4 regions of the Ruegeria sp. AU67 genome follow, and region 2 is predicted to be linked to each of the others. Evidence: riboswitches for the same ligand, from Rfam matches in the RefSeq annotation. Region 2 holds a riboswitch; each other region holds the start of a gene.
What was found. Region 2 has a riboswitch for cobalamin ahead of DK510_RS02170 (hypothetical protein). Riboswitches for the same ligand answer to the same signal wherever they lie in the genome.
Positions count from the first base shown of each region.

Region 1: another riboswitch for cobalamin. It lies ahead of DK510_RS04640 (DUF1636 family protein); the one in region 2 lies ahead of DK510_RS02170 (hypothetical protein).
Region 3: another riboswitch for cobalamin. It lies ahead of DK510_RS22035 (DUF1636 domain-containing protein); the one in region 2 lies ahead of DK510_RS02170 (hypothetical protein).
Region 4: another riboswitch for cobalamin. It lies ahead of DK510_RS02975 (metal ABC transporter ATP-binding protein); the one in region 2 lies ahead of DK510_RS02170 (hypothetical protein).

Region 1 covers NZ_OMPH01000011.1:350,267-354,347, reverse strand. The annotation lists gene DK510_RS04650 (ABC transporter substrate-binding protein) at 1-910, opposite strand, end outside; gene DK510_RS04645 (ABC transporter ATP-binding protein) at 921-1,706, opposite strand; gene DK510_RS04640 (DUF1636 family protein) at 1,703-2,059, opposite strand; cobalamin riboswitch at 2,160-2,368, opposite strand; gene DK510_RS04635 (bifunctional enoyl-CoA hydratase/phosphate acetyltransferase) at 2,516-3,955, shown strand; gene DK510_RS04630 (acetate/propionate family kinase) at 3,948-4,081, shown strand, end outside.
Region 2 covers NZ_OMPH01000006.1:144,494-148,574, reverse strand. The annotation lists gene rsgA (ribosome small subunit-dependent GTPase A) at 1-358, shown strand, start outside; gene DK510_RS02175 (serine aminopeptidase domain-containing protein) at 367-1,224, opposite strand; cobalamin riboswitch at 1,369-1,589, shown strand; gene DK510_RS02170 (hypothetical protein) at 1,673-2,080, shown strand; gene DK510_RS02165 (dual specificity protein phosphatase family protein) at 2,088-2,585, opposite strand; gene DK510_RS02160 (DNA polymerase III subunit gamma/tau) at 2,743-4,081, shown strand, end outside.
Region 3 covers NZ_OMPH01000041.1:82,718-86,798, reverse strand. The annotation lists gene cobN (cobaltochelatase subunit CobN) at 1-337, opposite strand, end outside; gene cobW (cobalamin biosynthesis protein CobW) at 341-1,396, opposite strand; gene DK510_RS22035 (DUF1636 domain-containing protein) at 1,393-1,782, opposite strand; cobalamin riboswitch at 1,866-2,076, opposite strand; tRNA gene DK510_RS22030 (tRNA-Cys) at 2,362-2,435, opposite strand; gene DK510_RS22025 (protein-L-isoaspartate O-methyltransferase) at 2,663-3,316, shown strand; gene DK510_RS22020 (TolC family outer membrane protein) at 3,412-4,081, shown strand, end outside.
Region 4 covers NZ_OMPH01000010.1:10,584-14,664, reverse strand. The annotation lists gene DK510_RS02985 (metal ABC transporter solute-binding protein, Zn/Mn family) at 1-151, opposite strand, end outside; gene DK510_RS02980 (metal ABC transporter permease) at 148-1,050, opposite strand; gene DK510_RS02975 (metal ABC transporter ATP-binding protein) at 1,043-1,891, opposite strand; cobalamin riboswitch at 2,030-2,241, opposite strand; gene DK510_RS02970 (MSMEG_1061 family FMN-dependent PPOX-type flavoprotein) at 2,749-3,390, shown strand; gene DK510_RS23575 (GFA family protein) at 3,500-3,820, opposite strand; gene DK510_RS02960 (hypothetical protein) at 4,065-4,081, opposite strand, start outside.

The sequences.
Region 1 (4,081 bases), on a different contig from region 2:
TTGCTTCGATATTTGCCGGTCCGGGTGTCAGTTCCTCGTAGCGCAGACCAATCCAGCGTTCGTTCTTGACCGCGTCCGTCTGAGACATCACGGGATGGTCCTGGAGGAACTTGAAGGTATCTGCGGCGCCATTTCCAGTTTGATAATCAAGTAAAACCAGGAATTCCGGGTTCGAAGCGGCAACAGCCTCCCACGAGGAACGTCCCCAGCTGGTGTCCATATCATGGGTGACGTTCTCGCCGCCAGCGGCAGCAATCATCGCGTCGGGAATGGCAAACTTACCAGCCGTAAACGGGGCATCGGCGGGGCCGTCCAGCAGGAAAACGCGGGGTTTCGGCAGATCGGCTGTCTGTATTTCAATCGCAGACAGTTCCTCTTTCCAGCCGGAAACCAGCTCTTCTGCCTCGTCTTCAACGTGCATTACTTTGCCCAAGCGAAGGACGTCGGTGAACAGCAAGTCCATGCTGGCTTCGGGGCGATCCTTATCCAGGTGTACGCAGCTTTCCGTCAGGATCATCGTTTTGATGCCAAATGGCGCAAGCGTGTCGGGGGTCACGTCACCGCCCGGCTTCATCCCATAGTACCAGCCCGCAAAGAAAAGGTCGGGTTCGACAGCGACCAGATTTTCAACTGTCGGGTACTTAGGCGCAAGTTCCGGGATGTCGCCGCGCAGTGTGTCAAACTCGGGGCTGGTTTTGTACCAGCCAGTGATGCCCGTCAGGCCAACGACCTTGTCCTGCAAACCCAGCGCAAAGGCCATGTCGGTCATGTTCATGTCGTGTACGACCAGCCGCTCGGGTTGAGTTTCAAACACCAGCGGCTCGCCGCAATTGTCAACGGTTATCTCGCGCGCTGTTGCGGCACTTGCAATGCCAGTGATCAGTGCAGCGCACCAGAGAGTTTTGTTCATGTTATTTTTCCTAGTTTGAGGTAGTGGTTCTTCGGATATCCAGTGCCGGGATCATGCGGCCTTCGTGCTGAAAGCTAAGAAAATCGACACCAAACGTTTCACGGACCCTTTCGGGTGTCAGCACTTCGTGCACGGGGCCGAAACCGGTCAGACGCGTGGATTTCATCAACGCGACATGGGTCGCGAATTCCGGGATCATGACCAGATCATGGACGATCATGACCACCGTAATGCCCAGCTCGGCTACCAGCGACAGCATGCGTCCCTTGGCGTCCGGGTCCAGATGGTTCGTCGGCTCATCCAGGAACAAAAGCGACGGGTTTTGCGCCAGCGCCCTTGCGATATGAGCGCGCTGGCGTTCCCCGCCGGATAACACGGCCATCCGCTTGTCGGCGAGGGCGACGAGTCCGGTCAGCTTCAGGATGCGGTCCAATTCCAAGGCGTGCTCAGCCGCAGATCGATCGGCGCGGATGGGGATTTGCCCAAGGGCCACGTAATCGCGCAGAAACAAACGCCCGTCCGGCGATTCCTGCTGACTGACCACGGCGATCATTCGGGCGCGGTCCATCGCCGAAAGCTGCCGAAGGCTGCGCCCCTTTACCAAAACGTCCCCCAGCACAATCTCTTCACCGCCGCACAAAAGATTCAGCAGCGTTGTCTTACCCGCACCGTTTGGGCCGGCAATTGCCAGAGTGGCCCCTTCATTCAGTTCGAAATTGATGTTTTGCAGCAGTACGTCGCCGTTCAGGGCGTAATACTCCAGCCCGCGCGCCTCAAGGAAAGCTCCGCAGGTCATGCGCTTGTCTCCACTTTTAGCCGCGGCAGGCGCGCCAGAGTCTTTTCAAGAAGGGCAGGCGGGCGCTGCGTTGCGTTGGTCCACCCATCCGCGATGCGATAGTATTGATGTGCAAATTCGGCCAAAGCATCCACGTCCTCAGCCGATTGGATGTCACCGAAAAGGTACCGCGCTTTGTCGAATGCCTGAAACCCGACGGTTGTGGGACGACCGCAACCGGCCATACAGGAAACGCTTTGGATGTCAAAACTGGATGGAAGCTTGCTTGCAAGCGCAGCGCGCAATGAATCCGCCCGGTCAGAACCCTCGCAGGTCTCGCAAATCAGAAGGAAATGATCAGGACTGATCGACATGGCCCACTCCGCCTGTTGCCAAGCGCGGGCAGAAGGTGCCAATCATGTCATCACGTCTTAGACGTGTCATAAAGCCTCCTTCCAGGACGCCCCGCCCCGGGTTGGTTGAACATCGGATGGTAGGTCTCCTGACTTGCGGGTCGTGGCTTGGCCATCCTTCCCGACCCATTTGGGGTCAGTGGGTATTTGGCGTCGCTCACCGCTTACAGTTGCGGGGGCAGTCACGGACTTGGCGCTTGTTGGCAACCTCACCGTATTCCCTTTTCATCCCTTGGCGAACCATAGGGAACCATCGTGGGTGATGCTTGCCCGAGTTCCGATTTTGGGTCAAGCGATAATACTCAGCGCCCCACGCACAGAGGTCATTTGTCATTTGCCAATGATCTGACTACGCTGCGTTGCAGAAATGTAGCAACAAAGGCGGATATGTTCTGGTTCCGGGGGGGCGCACATCCAATGTTTGAAACAACGAACACGCATTCAAAAACAAAGCCGGTCGAGATGAAAACTCAAGAAAACAGAACCTATTCTCAACTGAAGGTAGGCGACAAGGCGCAGGTCACCCGATTGTGCACCGTGGACGACTTGTACGCGTTTGCCTCGGCTTCGGGTGACCACAACCCGCTGAATCTGGCGGCCTATGACGGAGATGGAGATGGGCGCCCCGAGGCTGTCGCGCCCGCCTTGTGGCCCGCGGGTCTGGTGGCTGCAGTCATCGGAAACATCTTACCAGGGGCCGGTACGCAAACACGTCGGGCGGACCTGAGTTTTCATGCTCCGGTTATGGCGGGCGAAGAACTGACCGCCTTTGTGGCTGTTACCGAAAAGCGTGAAGACGGCGACCTGACCTGTTCCGCCGAAGTGCGCCGGGTCGGGGATAACGCATTGATCCTCAGCGGTACCGTACAAGTCACGCCACCGTCGCGGCATTTGACCTTCGACTCGGTCGAGGTGCCGGGACTGATCGTTCAGCGTCACCGGCATTTCGACGCTTTGTTGGAAAAGGCACGTCCTCTGGACCCGATGCCCACAGCGATCGTCGCACCGGAAGAGGCGAATTCGCTGGGCGGGGCATTGCTTGCGTTGGAAAACAGCATCATTACTCCGATTTTGGTGGGCGACCCAGACAAAATCACCTCCGCTGCCACCCAGCTTGGGGCCGATTTGTCCGGAGTTGAAATCATTGAAGCGCGAGACCACGAAGTGGCCGCCCAACGCGCGGTCGGGCTGGTCGTTGAAGGTAAGGCCCGGATGTTGATGAAAGGTCACTTGCACACAGATGTCCTTCTACGCGCCGTTCTGCGCCGCGAAAACGGCCTGAGGACCGGGCGACGCTTGTCGCATGTGTTCGTCATGGACGTGCCGGGCATGTCCCGGCCTATCATGGTTACTGATGCGGCGGTGAATATCGCACCGGATCTCGAAACCAAGGCCGACATTGTTCAGAATGCCATCCATCTTGCGCATTCTATTGGCATCGAGATGCCCAAGGTTGGCGTCTTATCAGCGGTTGAGACCATCAACCCGCATTTACCGTCGTCTGTCGATGCCGCGCTGTTGTCGAAAATGGCCGAGCGTGGACAGATCACCGGCGGGCTGGTCGATGGCCCCTTGGCTATGGACAACGCGGTTGATCTGAACGCGGCGCGGACAAAAGGCATCACCTCACCAGTCGCAGGGGTCGCAGATATTCTGGTTGTTCCGAATATCGAAGCCGGCAACATGGTAGCCAAACAGCTTACATATATCTCTCATGCCGAGGCTGCCGGCGTTGTGATAGGTGCTGCGGCACCGATTATCCTGACATCTCGGGCAGATGATGATGCTTCGCGGCTGGCGTCTTGTGCTGTCGCGGCGCTGCATGCAATTGCGAATGAAGGCAAAATCCATGGCTGAACATGTTCTGGCGCTGAATGCCGGGTCGTCCTCCTTGAAATTCGCGTTGTACGAACTGGTCGAGGATCGCCGCCCCAGTATGCGCTGGCGCGGTCAAATCGAGAGGTTGGGGGATGCCCCACGTCT
Region 2 (4,081 bases):
TGCCCGCGCGTTGCATCCGATGCAGAACGGAGGCTGGCTGGTCGATACACCCGGCATGCGGGCTTTGCGGTTGCTGGATGCACAAGATGGCGTCGATGAGGTCTTTTCCGACATTCTGGAATTGGCCCAAACCTGCCGCTTTTCCGATTGTCAGCATCAGGCCGAGCCGGGATGCGCTGTGCAGGATGCGATTTCCACCGGATCCCTTGACACAGAGCGGCTAGAGCGTTGGCGAAAACTGCGGCGCGAGGATGAGAGGAACTCGGAAACCGTGGCGCAGTCTCGTGCGCGCGACAAGGCCTTTGGTAAGATGGTACGATCGGTGATGCAGGACAAGAAATCCCGAAAAAAGCTGTAAGTACCGGCTCAGGCGATCAACCGGGGCCATATGGCCGCATTTCGGCGCGCAAATGCGCCGATGTGACCGACCTCGGCCAATCCAAAGTCTTTCGGCGACAACTGATGCCGGCGGGCTTTGGGACCGTAAAGATCGGCCAAGCGCCAAACCGCGTTCGGGGGCACCACCTGATCATCGTCCATTGTGAACAGATCGACGGGTGTTTCCGACGCAGCCCAACGGGCGTCTGGAAGGCTTTTGCCGATTTCCGGCACGTAGCTCAGCGCAGCGGTGCACCATTTGCGCCACTGCCAGTAGACACGTGCCGGAAGGTCCGAGCCGAACCCAAGTGCCTTGCCCGGCAGGTATCCCAATGCCTTAACCAGCAATGGCGGGTGGGCATACCAGAACATTGTCGCCAGTGCGCGATACGGCCAGGGGTGGTCGGATACCGTCACCAAACCTGAACAGACACAGATCATCCGGTCGATTTGTTCGATATCCGGCTGAATTGGCCCCAGCATTCCACCCACCGAATGGCCAATGCTCCACTGCTGGGCGGCGGGAAATCTGCGCCGCATTTCGGCGCGAGCAGCGGGCATGTCGATCAACGCCCAGTCAGCCATCGTGGCCTGCGAATCGCGCAGGCGCCCGCGTAGAGAGTGGCCAAAATCGCGATAGTCATAGGTCAGACAGGCCATACCCTGTTCTTCCACCAACCACCGCGCAAAATGCTGGTAATAGTCGCGCGGTACGCCTGTGGCTGCATGGACTACAACCGCCACATCAGGTGCCGAGGCAGGCATATACAGCCGTGCCGACAGTTCGGCCTCTCCGGCAGAAAACGTGAAATCTTCGGTCAAAACGACCGGAGTGTTGTCCAACATGGTGCCCTCGCAAGCATCTGAACTATTCGGTTCACATATGGCATATCGGCGCTTTTGCGCGACTAGAGTCAACAGATTTTCAAAGTGACCAAGCGTCCACTTGAACGATGGGAAACAGCCCGCTTGACTCAAGCCACCTACAACCGCTAGCGATGAGGTGATGGTTCTCGTCCTTATTTTGGGGCGGGATGAAAAGGGAACTCGGTGCGGTCCAGCCCGGCAAAGCCGGAACAGACCAAGGCCGCGACTGCCCCCGCAACTGTAAGCGGTAAGCAATGCCGAAATACCACTGGCCGAAAGGCTGGGAAGGTCGGCAAAGCAATGACCCGCAAGTCAGGAGACCTGCCATCAAAGTAAAAACCGAAATTCGGGCGGGGTGTCCGGGCAGGCCTTCAGTACGCTGAGTTCCCTGTTCCACGTCCCCCGCTCTCCGCGCGGAGGGCGCATTATGATCTGGAAGACAACGACCCACGAGTTCACCGCCACCCTGTGCCAGAAAACGGGGAAAACCTGCCCCGCATTGGCACAAATGGCTCGGGCCTTGGCCGAGGCGATGGCAACAGCACAACCAATGACGACCAGCGAATTTGAGGTGGACGGCTCCAGCGAACTGACCCATTGCGATGAGGGGTGCACCGCAAGGTTTCGCGCCAGCCCGGCCCGGATCAGGGTCTATTGCGGGGCAAACACAGGCGACTCAGCCGACACGTTGGACGAATACGCCGATATGATGTTCGGCCCTGACTTTTCCACTCTGCCTGCTGGTGTTTTGGCGGCCTTGCCTTGCGCCATGCTTCAGGCATCGGCCCTTGCACCGCGTCCATCGCATCAGGTTGTTCAACAAGCCACGGCCTGATCCTAGTTCACTGATCGCTCTGGGCCGGTTTCATGGCCCAAGCCATCTGCTCATCCGTTTCCACCGCGCATGGTCGGGCCAAGCGCAGCCGGTTTAGCGCGTGGTTTGGATCTTCGCCGCTTTCCACCATGAGCCTCAGCGCGACCATCCCCGACCGCCCACAACCGCCCCGGCAATGCACCAGCACGCGTCCACCGTCGGACAGCACCTGCCGGGCGGCTGCGCTGGCTTGGGGCCAAAGAGTTTCGATTGGCAGGGGCGGCGTGCCAAAATCCTCGACCGGAAGATGCATCCAGGTAGCGGGTCTGCTTTGAACGTCTCGACCAAAACCGCCTGCACCGACCTGCCGCATCTCGGCCTCGGTGGTCATTGAAATCACCAGATCGGGGTTCCAGTCCTGTATCACCCTCAGATCGTCCACATACCCACCGCCGCCGCCAGGCAAGGGGGACAGCGCCAAGGTGCCTGAGCCAACAGGCAGCGCGTAGATTGCAAATTTTGCCAAAGCTTAAGCTCCTACTGCCACCAGCCCACCAAATTTTGACAGCCGGTTTATCCCGCTTACAGACGCGGTCCAAACCGAAATTCCACAAAGCCTGCTGTGGACGCGGGCGGCCCGGGTCTCTACGCTGCATTTCTGACACGAATCTGACAGAGCAGACATGACCGAAACGCCCAGCCCCGCCTATCAGGTTCTTGCCCGCAAGTACCGCCCTGAAACCTTTGCAGATCTGGTTGGACAGGACGCAATGGTGCGCACGCTGAAAAACGCGTTCGAAGCGGATCGGATCGCGCAGGCCTTTATCATGACCGGTATTCGCGGCACCGGCAAAACCACCACTGCCCGGATTATCGCCAAAGGTATGAACTGCATCGGTCCCGATGGTGAAGGCAAACCAACGACCGAACCTTGTGGCCAGTGCGAGCATTGCATCGCCATCATGGAAGGACGCCATGTCGACGTGATGGAGATGGACGCCGCCAGCCGAACCGGCGTGAACGACATCCGCGAGATCATCGACAGTGTCCGCTACCGCGCCGCCAGCGCGCGCTACAAGATCTATATCATCGACGAAGTTCACATGCTGTCGACCAGCGCCTTCAATGCACTGCTCAAAACACTCGAGGAACCGCCCGAGCATGTGAAGTTCATCTTTGCGACGACCGAAATTCGCAAGGTGCCGGTGACTGTGCTGTCCCGCTGCCAGCGGTTCGACCTGCGCCGAATCGAACCCGAAGACATGATCGGTTTGCTCAACAAAATCGCCGCAGCTGAAAACGCACAGATCGCAGAAGACGCGCTTGCTTTGATCACACGCGCGGCCGAAGGCTCTGCGCGCGATGCGACCTCGCTGTTGGATCAAGCGATCTCACATGGTGCAGGGGAAACAAGCGCCGATCAGGTTCGGGCAATGTTGGGCCTTGCAGATCGCGGGCGCGTTCTGGATCTGATGGACATGATTTTGCGTGGCGATGCGGCTGGGGCATTGACTGAGTTGAGCGGCCAGTATGCCGAAGGGGCCGATCCGCTGGCCGTGCTGCGCGATCTGGCCGAGATCACCCATTGGGTTTCCGTGGTCAAAATCACGCCCGATGCCGCCGATGACCCCACCGTCTCACCGGATGAACGTGCACGCGGTCAACAGATGGCCGAGGCGCTGCCGATGCGGGTGTTGACGCGGATGTGGCAGATGTTGCTGAAAGCGCTGGAGGAGGTCTCTGCAGCACCCAACGCGATGATGGCCGCCGAAATGGCAATCATTCGTCTGACCCATGTGGCCGATTTGCCTAGCCCCGAAGAACTTATCAAACGACTACAGGATGCGCCTCCCCCCCCACCAAGCGGGGGACCTGGCGGTGGTGCGGCTGTGCCAACTCATGCACCTGCACAGGCGACGTCCTCTACGCATCTCTCGGCGCAACGCGGGCCTGCGGGGGCGCCCACCGCAGCGCTTGCCCAGGACGTCCAGACCGCGCTGGCACACTATCCAACCTTCGAAT
Region 3 (4,081 bases), on a different contig from region 2:
CGACGCCCTTGGCCTGTGCGAGCGCCAGAACTTGCTGCAAGCCGTAGGACCAGTAAGGGACACCGCCGATCAGGCGGATCAGGATGCCCTTAGCCCCCTCAAGCGTTTGCTCGACATAGGTGTCGACGGACAGCGGGTGCTTCAACGCGGTCAGGTTGGCGAGCCGCATCGTCGGCATGCGACCTTCGGACCCGCCACCGCGATGCCATCCTGCCGCGAAAGCGCCAAGGTCGCTGTCCGAAAAGGATAGCACCACCAGATCCGCCGGGCTCTGACCCAGATCGGTCGGGGTTTCGGTCTCTTCTAACCCGTGGCTTTCGCGGAAGACGACGTGCATGGCTTACTCGGCGGCCTCGGTCACACCCACGAGGATATCGCGGATTGCGGCCTCATTGATGTCGTCATGCTCGGCAATGACCACCAGACGCGAGCGGCGCTCTTCGCCGGGCTCCCACGGCCGGTCATACTGGTGACGTACGCGGGCACCAACGGCCTGCACCAGCAGACGCATAGGTTTGCCCTGAACGGCGGCATAGCCTTTGACGCGCAGAATGTTCAGATCATTGGCCAGACGTTCGATATTGGCGACCAGTTCCGCCGGGTCGGTTTGTTCGGGCAACTCGACGATGATGCTTTCGAAATCGTCGTGTTCGTGGTCGTGGTGGCCGTCGTGATGCGACGGGCGCGCGTCCATGTCATCCTCGGCGGCGGCTTCGAGGCCCAATACGACGCGGACGTCCACGGCGCCTTCGGCGACTTCCACTACGGGCAGGGGGCGGGGAGCTTCGTCGGCGATGATCCCTTTGGCCTTCACCACGCCTTCGGGGCCAGCCAGATCGGGCTTGGTCAGCAGGATGATATCCGCGCAGGAGATCTGATCCTCGAACACCTCAGACAGGGGCGTTTCGTGGTCGATCGAGTCGTCAGCCAGGCGCTGGGCGTCCACGGCTTCGACATTTGGTGCGAAACGCCCAGCGGCGACGGCCTCGGCGTCCGCCAGAGCGATCACACCATCAACGGTGATTTTCGAGCGGATATCGGGCCAATCAAACGCCTTGAGCAGCGGTTTGGGCAGGGCGAGACCGGACGTTTCGATCAGGATGTGATCGGGGCGCGGCTCCAGCGCCATCAGCGCCTCAATGGTCGGGATGAAATCATCGGCTACGGTGCAGCAGATGCAGCCATTCGCCAGTTCCATGATGTTTTCCGCCGGGCAATCCGGAATGGCGCAGGATTTCAGAATATCGCCATCCACACCCACATCACCAAATTCGTTGACGATAACGGCCAGGCGCTTGCCCTGCGGATTCTGCATCAGGTGCTTTACCAGGGTGGTTTTGCCCGAGCCCAGAAAGCCGGTGATCACAGTGACGGGGAGTTTTTCAAGGTTGCTCATTTCAGGGCTCCAATCGGGGGAATGCGGGCCGCACAGTTTTTGCGGAAATGTTCGGGGCGTTCGCGCCATTTCACCAGACCGTCTTCAGCGGCCAGATACTTGGTGACGCCTTCAACGATGGTCTCGACATGGTCAGTCTCGTCGAGGTTTTCATAAACGAAGGTCCATCGGGACGGGCCGCCACGCAAAACGATCGAGCATCCCTGATCACAGTTCGACAGACATTCCACCGGTTTCAGGTCGACGCCGTCCGGCAAGCCAGCCTGTTCAAGTGCTTTATGCAGCAAAGTGCCAGGTCGCTGGGCGTCATCTTCGATAGGTAGCCCACGGCGGCATGTCGTGCAGACCAGCAACTCGACTGGTGCGGTCTCGGTCACGTCTCTCATCCCCCTCATCCTTTATACGGGGGACGGGGTTTCATGCGGGCCACGCGTCTGCACATGGACCCGACACCGGAACACCCCGCCCGGTTTCAACTTCGGGTGCTGGCAGGTCTCCCGGCTTGCGGATGTCAGAGGCGAGCCTCTGTTGGATGTCCCGCCTTCCCGGCCTATTAGGCCAGTGGCTTTGGGCACCCTCTCCGGTCACGGTCGCGGGGGCGGCTGTGCTTGGCGGAATAACCGCTGGCACATTCCCTTTTCATCCATCCGGGGATGGACACCAACGCATGCGACATGCGGCACGGGCAGGGGCTTGTCAAGCACGACTGGGGTTTGAAAACCCGCTACGTCAGAAAAGCGACTTGCCGAAGTCAGTCAGCGGCATCCGATGCGATCCGATCACGCAGCGAGGCGCAATTCAGCCCGGCCGTCGCAGATGATTCAGCACTTCTCAGTTTGGCAATCAAGTAGTGCGGTTGTGTAAATGGAATCGCTGGACCCGCAATCGCAACATGCATCTGATACTGAACTTTAGGCGTCCGAAATTGCGAAAGCAGCGCAGAAAGCTAAGTGCTTGGAAATAAATGGAGGCGAGTACCGGAATCGAACCGGTGTACACGGATTTGCAATCCGCTGCGTCACCACTCCGCCAACTCGCCTTTTCAAGTAAAATCAAATACTTGCCGTGGTGTGACCGGCGTTTTAGCAGCTTTCGACAGGAGCGTCCAGAGGGGGGAGCGCAATTTTCAGGGCCGGGTGCCAACTTAGTCTTTGGTTGCGACGTTGTATCTTGTGAAGATTGGAAAGTTTCCGTGTCTGGACCGTTGCCGGTTTTTCAAGGATGTGGCAGAACTCAATCACCCAAGGGAGCAAGATGAGCGATCCAATGACAGATTTCGCAGCCCGCCGCCGGACGATGGTCGATACGCAGATACGTCCTTCTGATGTCACGAAGTTTCCCATCATAGACGCGATGCTGACCGTCAAGCGCGAGAATTTCGTGCCGGACGCGCAGCGCGAAGCGGCATATGTCGAGGGATTGATCGAACTGGGTGATGGGCGCTGCATGTTGGAGCCGCGGACCTTGGCTAAGATGCTGGACATATTAAATATCTCCAACGACGAGTCGGTTTTGGATATTGCTCCAACCTTGGGGTATTCGACCGCTGTTGCCGCGCGCATGGCACAGCTGGTTATTGCCGTAGAGGAAGATGAAAATCTGGCGGCCGAATCTCAGACTATCCTGATGGAGGCGGAGGCAGACAATGCGATTGTCCATGTCGGCCCGCTTGAACAAGGTGCCCCCGAACATGGGCCCTATGACGTGATAATGGTCCAGGGTGGTGTGGAACAGGTTCCGGATGCGTTGATCGCGCAACTTAAGGACCATGGGCGAATTGCGTGCCTTTTTGTCCAAGGTGCACTGGGGATCGTTCGTATCGGCCATAAATCTGGGGGTCGGGTGACCTGGCGGGACGCGTTTAATGCCAATGCACCGATTTTGCAGGCATTTTCCACGGACCGTGTATTTTCGCTATAGTTTGATAGCTGATTTTTCTGCCGCCTTGATTAGTTTAACGCAAACGCGCAAACTATCGGCAGAGCAGAGTAATTTCGATTTGAGAGGATTTCGTTATGGGTTCTATGGCGGGAGGGAAGCTGGTCAAAGCGCTGGCGCTGACTGCGGGGGTCGCACTTAGCTTTGTACCAGGACGGGCCGTTTGGGCCGACAACATAACTGACGCATTCATTGGCGCCTACAATACCAGCGGGTTGCTTGAACAGAACCGCGCATTGTTGCGCGCGGCCGACGAAGACGTGGCAATCGCATTGTCGGCGCTTCGTCCGATCATCAATTGGACGGTTGCGATCAGCAGCGACTACACACGTCGCAACATCAACAATGTGGTGACAAGAACCGACCCGAACAACTTCTTTACGGGGCTGACCCTCAGCCAACTGCTCTACGATGGTGGGGCTGCCGTTCTGGGCAAACAGTCAGCGCAAGAAACGGTGCTGTCGACCAGGCAGACCCTTGTTGATATCGAACAGCAGGTTCTGTTCCGCGGTGCCAATGCGTATCTCGAAGTGCTTCTGCAGGAAGAAACCGTACAGATTCGCTTGAACAACGTCGATGTATCGGCTGAAGAACTGCGCGCATCGCAGGACCGGTTCGATGTAGGCGAAGTTACACGCACGGACGTTGCACTGTCACAAGCCCAGCTTGCAAGCTCGCAGGCTGATCTGGCCGTTGCGCGCGGTAATCTCGATACAGCGCAAGCGGAATATGTAAATGCCGTTGGCA
Region 4 (4,081 bases), on a different contig from region 2:
CCAGATCGCCGACGACCTCTTCGACCATGTCGCCGAGGATCGAAAAGCTGGCGACGATCTTGACGTTGCCTTCTGCCGCAACGGTCGGCAATGCAGCCAAAGCAAACGACACAGAGGCGATGCCGGTGTAGAGTGACTTTACAAGAGTCATTGTGCTCTCTCTTCTTGTTGAATTTGGGCAATGGGAATGTCTTTGGAAACAGACGGTTTGCGCATCCGTCTGCCAAAACCAAGGGGACCGAAAATGGCCGAGAACAGAAAGAACCCACCGGCAACCAAAACGATCGCCGGGCCGGACGGCGTGTCCGGGAACAGGTAGGACAGGGTCAGGCCGATCCAGCAACTGGACAAGGCAAACAGAAAACCCAGGACCAGTTGCCCGGTGATCGTACTGGCCCAATAGCGCGCTGCGGTCGCAGGCAGGATCATCAAGCCAACGGCCATCAACGTGCCCAGCGTTTTGAATGCAGCCAGCAGGTTCAGAACCAGCAGCAGCATAAAACCCTGATCAACCAGCCACGGTCGGCGGGTCTGAGTTTCGAAGAAAACCGGATCGCAGGTGCTGACAATCAGCGGACGAAGCAGAACGGCGAATGCCAACAATGTGACTGTCGCCACCCCTCCGACAAGGATCATCGACGCGTCGTCGATCCCAAGGATTGATCCAAACAGGAAGCTTTTTAGTGGAACTGCGGACCCTGCTGCAGACAGGATAAAGATACCCACCGCCAATGCGATCAGATACAGCGAGGCAAGGCTGGCATCGCTGCGCAGGATTGTCCGGCGTGCAAGAAAGGCGGTCAAAATGGCGACGCCAACACCCGCGATAAGCCCTCCGACCAGCAGTGACATGACTGACAAGCCCGCCGTGACAAAGCCGATGACGATGCCTGGCGTAATCGCGTGGGCCATGGCCTCACCAGCCAGCGATAGGCGACGCAGAACAAGAAATGCCCCCACCGGCGCGACCGAAGCCGACAAAACCGTGGTTGCCACAAAAGCGCGACGCATGAAGGCAAAGCTCCACATTTCGACGATCAGGTCATACATTGGCGTGCTCCGCTGTTGAATGGGTGCCACGGAACATCCAGGACGCCTGACTTTCCGAGAGGTATCCTTGTGCAACCAGCCGGTCTGGTGTCAGAACGTCATTCACCGGTCCGTGGGTCGCCTCTTGCCCGCCCAAAAGCAGCGCGTGGCTGCAATAATCCAGCACCGAGGAAAGATCGTGCACCACCAAAACCACCGCGCGCCCCTCATCGCGCCATCGGCGGATAATCGACAACAGATGTGCTTCGGTACTTTGGTCGACTGCGGCAAACGGTTCATCCAGCAGGATCAGCGGCGCGTCCTGCATGATAACCCGCGCGAACAGCGCACGCTGCAGTTGCCCACCTGATAGCATATGCAGAGGCCGGTCAGCGATATCCAGTACCCCGGCCTCATCCAGCGCGGCGGCCATCCGGTCGCGCGCGGCGGCGTCCAGCCCGGTACGATAACCAAACCCGCGCCATGCCCCCATAGCGGCAAGATCCCTCACACGGATGGGAAATCGGCGGTCGAACTCGGTCATCTGCGCCAGGTACCCGATGTCACCAGGACGGCCCTGCGGCCAAGTCAAACTGCCCGAGAGCGGATCCATCAAGCCCAGCAGCATCTTTACAAAAGTGCTCTTCCCCGACCCGTTTGCACCAAGAACGGCAAGTGTCGTTCCGGCCGCGATATCCATGGAGAGGCGGTGAAACAATGTCAGGTCGCGGTAGCCCAACGTCAGATCGCGGATTTGCAAAACGGCCGACATCAAATCACCGCGTAAATCGCGAGCCACAAGAGCGCCGACAGCGCCAGAGCCCCCGCGACCAGCACCGGAACGCTGAATTCTGTCAGACACTTACCTCTTTGGGTGTCAGCTTTTTGCAATGACAACGGCAACGCCTCCTGTGTTTGGACAGGGGCAAAGCGAGCGCAAGGTCGTGCACGGTACGGACCGCTTGAAACATTGTCATCTCCCTCTGGGACACCCCGCCCAGGTTCATAAATTTCGGATGGCAGGTCTCCTGACTTGCGGGTCTAAGCTATCCCGATCCTTCCCAGGCTATTGCCCAGTGGACGATCTCGGGTCGCTCGCCGCCTACAGTTGCGGGGGCAGTCACGGAATTGGCCTTTTTACAGAACCGCACCGTATTCCCTTTTATCCCTGACCGCAGAATACAGTCGGGAACCATCGCGAGGACAAAATACGAATTGATTTGATTCGACAAGAGCGCAAACCCGTGCGGGATGGCTATTCGTTCCAGTCACCGGTCGACCATGGAAGCCGCGCGGTAGACATGAGTCAACGGTGGATACTACACGAGACCGCTACTTACAGCTTCAGACGCGCGCCAACGGTCTTTTTGACTGTTTTTATTCTGCTTGGATTTTTTTGTTTGCGAGGGATGATTTGGGTCTTTGGCGTTGCAGGTTACTCGCCTGGCGGGGTGCAGATGTTAAGCGATTGATCTATTTTATCAATTGTTGTCTGAACGGGGTGTTATGGATTACCTGACGCTGGTTGCGGGAGGGCGCAACCGCCGTTGTCGAACGCAGTTAAAATGCATGATTAAAGCGTATTCCTTCTGAAAGCAGACGTTCCTATCAAAACACTTGTATGACCGCATTGAGCCCAAAGAAGACTGCCTTTCCGCAGCCGTTCTCGGTCTTGGCTCAATATGGTATGTTTGCCGTAGTCAGACGGAGATTGACCCTATGGATCGTGTTTTTGGACGCAGTGTTGACCATCATTTGACATCACCGCTTGAGCTGCGAGGAACGGAAAAGCCGTTTGACCATTGGGTCGACAACAAAGTGATCGACCACATTGACGAACTGGCCGAACGCTTCGTTGCGGCTTCGTCATTGGCGATCTTGTCTTCGACGCGTAAGGACGGCGTATTGGACATCACGCCCCGTGGCGACCCCGCTGGTTTCGTGAATGTCATAGACAAGAAACTCATCGCAATACCAGATCGCCCAGGGAACAATCGGTTGGATACCTTCGAGAATATATCCGAAAATCCAAACGTTGGCGTACTGTTCATTATACCAGGACACCGAGACACTCTGCGCGTCAGTGGAAAAGGAGCGGTGGTCAAGGACGCCAATTTGGGGCGACAACTTTCGGTCAACGGGCGGCCCTCGGATCTAATTCTACTCGTCCACGTGGAAAGGGTACTATGTCATTGCCCAAAGGCGTTCATCCGTGGAAAAGTCTGGCAATCGCAGGATTGGCCGGACACCTCTGATGTGCCCTCTCTCGCAGATATGATGAAGGTACACGGCGCTATGCCCGAGAGCGTCAAAGAGATTGCAAACGGCTGCGCAGAAGATGCAAAGCAAAATCTATACTAGAATTTGCGTTTCAATTCTCGAACGGCTACAAACGGCGCGCTCAACAAGGTCGGTTTCGTCCGCCTAGCCGACGTTGGCCGATTGCGCAGCGAACGGTGGGTTTAAGCCCCTAGCTGCTCTTAATGATCGTCGCCTTGTCCCAACTCTGCGCAGACTGGGCGTAGATAGATCTTTCCGGCTCGTAAATACTCGGATCGTCAAGTGAGGCTGCGTGGACGTAGACACGGTCGCCCATACGGCTGCTGTTTCTCGTAAGTTGTGATCCGCAATTCGGACAAAACCCGCTGAAAGTTGACTGTCCTGATCCTCCGGACATTTCATAGTTCTTTAAGTCAGCACTTATCCAGAAATCATCAATCGCGAGAGGGGTCATATCCGCGTGGCCCGACCCTGTTAACTGTTGGCAGTCACGGCAGTGGCAACGAAACATCGGAGCCTTGAGGCGCGTTCCCTCATACCGAACCAAACCGCACTTGCACCCTCCGGTCACACGTTCCGACATTTTCTATCCTCCATTTCTGAAAGTTAAGGGAGAATTGCCTCAATGTCAGCTTCGTCCCGCAAGGCGGACGTTGGCGCTTTGCAACGTTGGGTCTGCTATCCGTCCAAAAGCCGACATCTGACCAAATCAATCAGCTGACCGCGTTGAGTCCAGGGGTTATGATTCAGCCGTTTTACTTAGCAAGGTCAC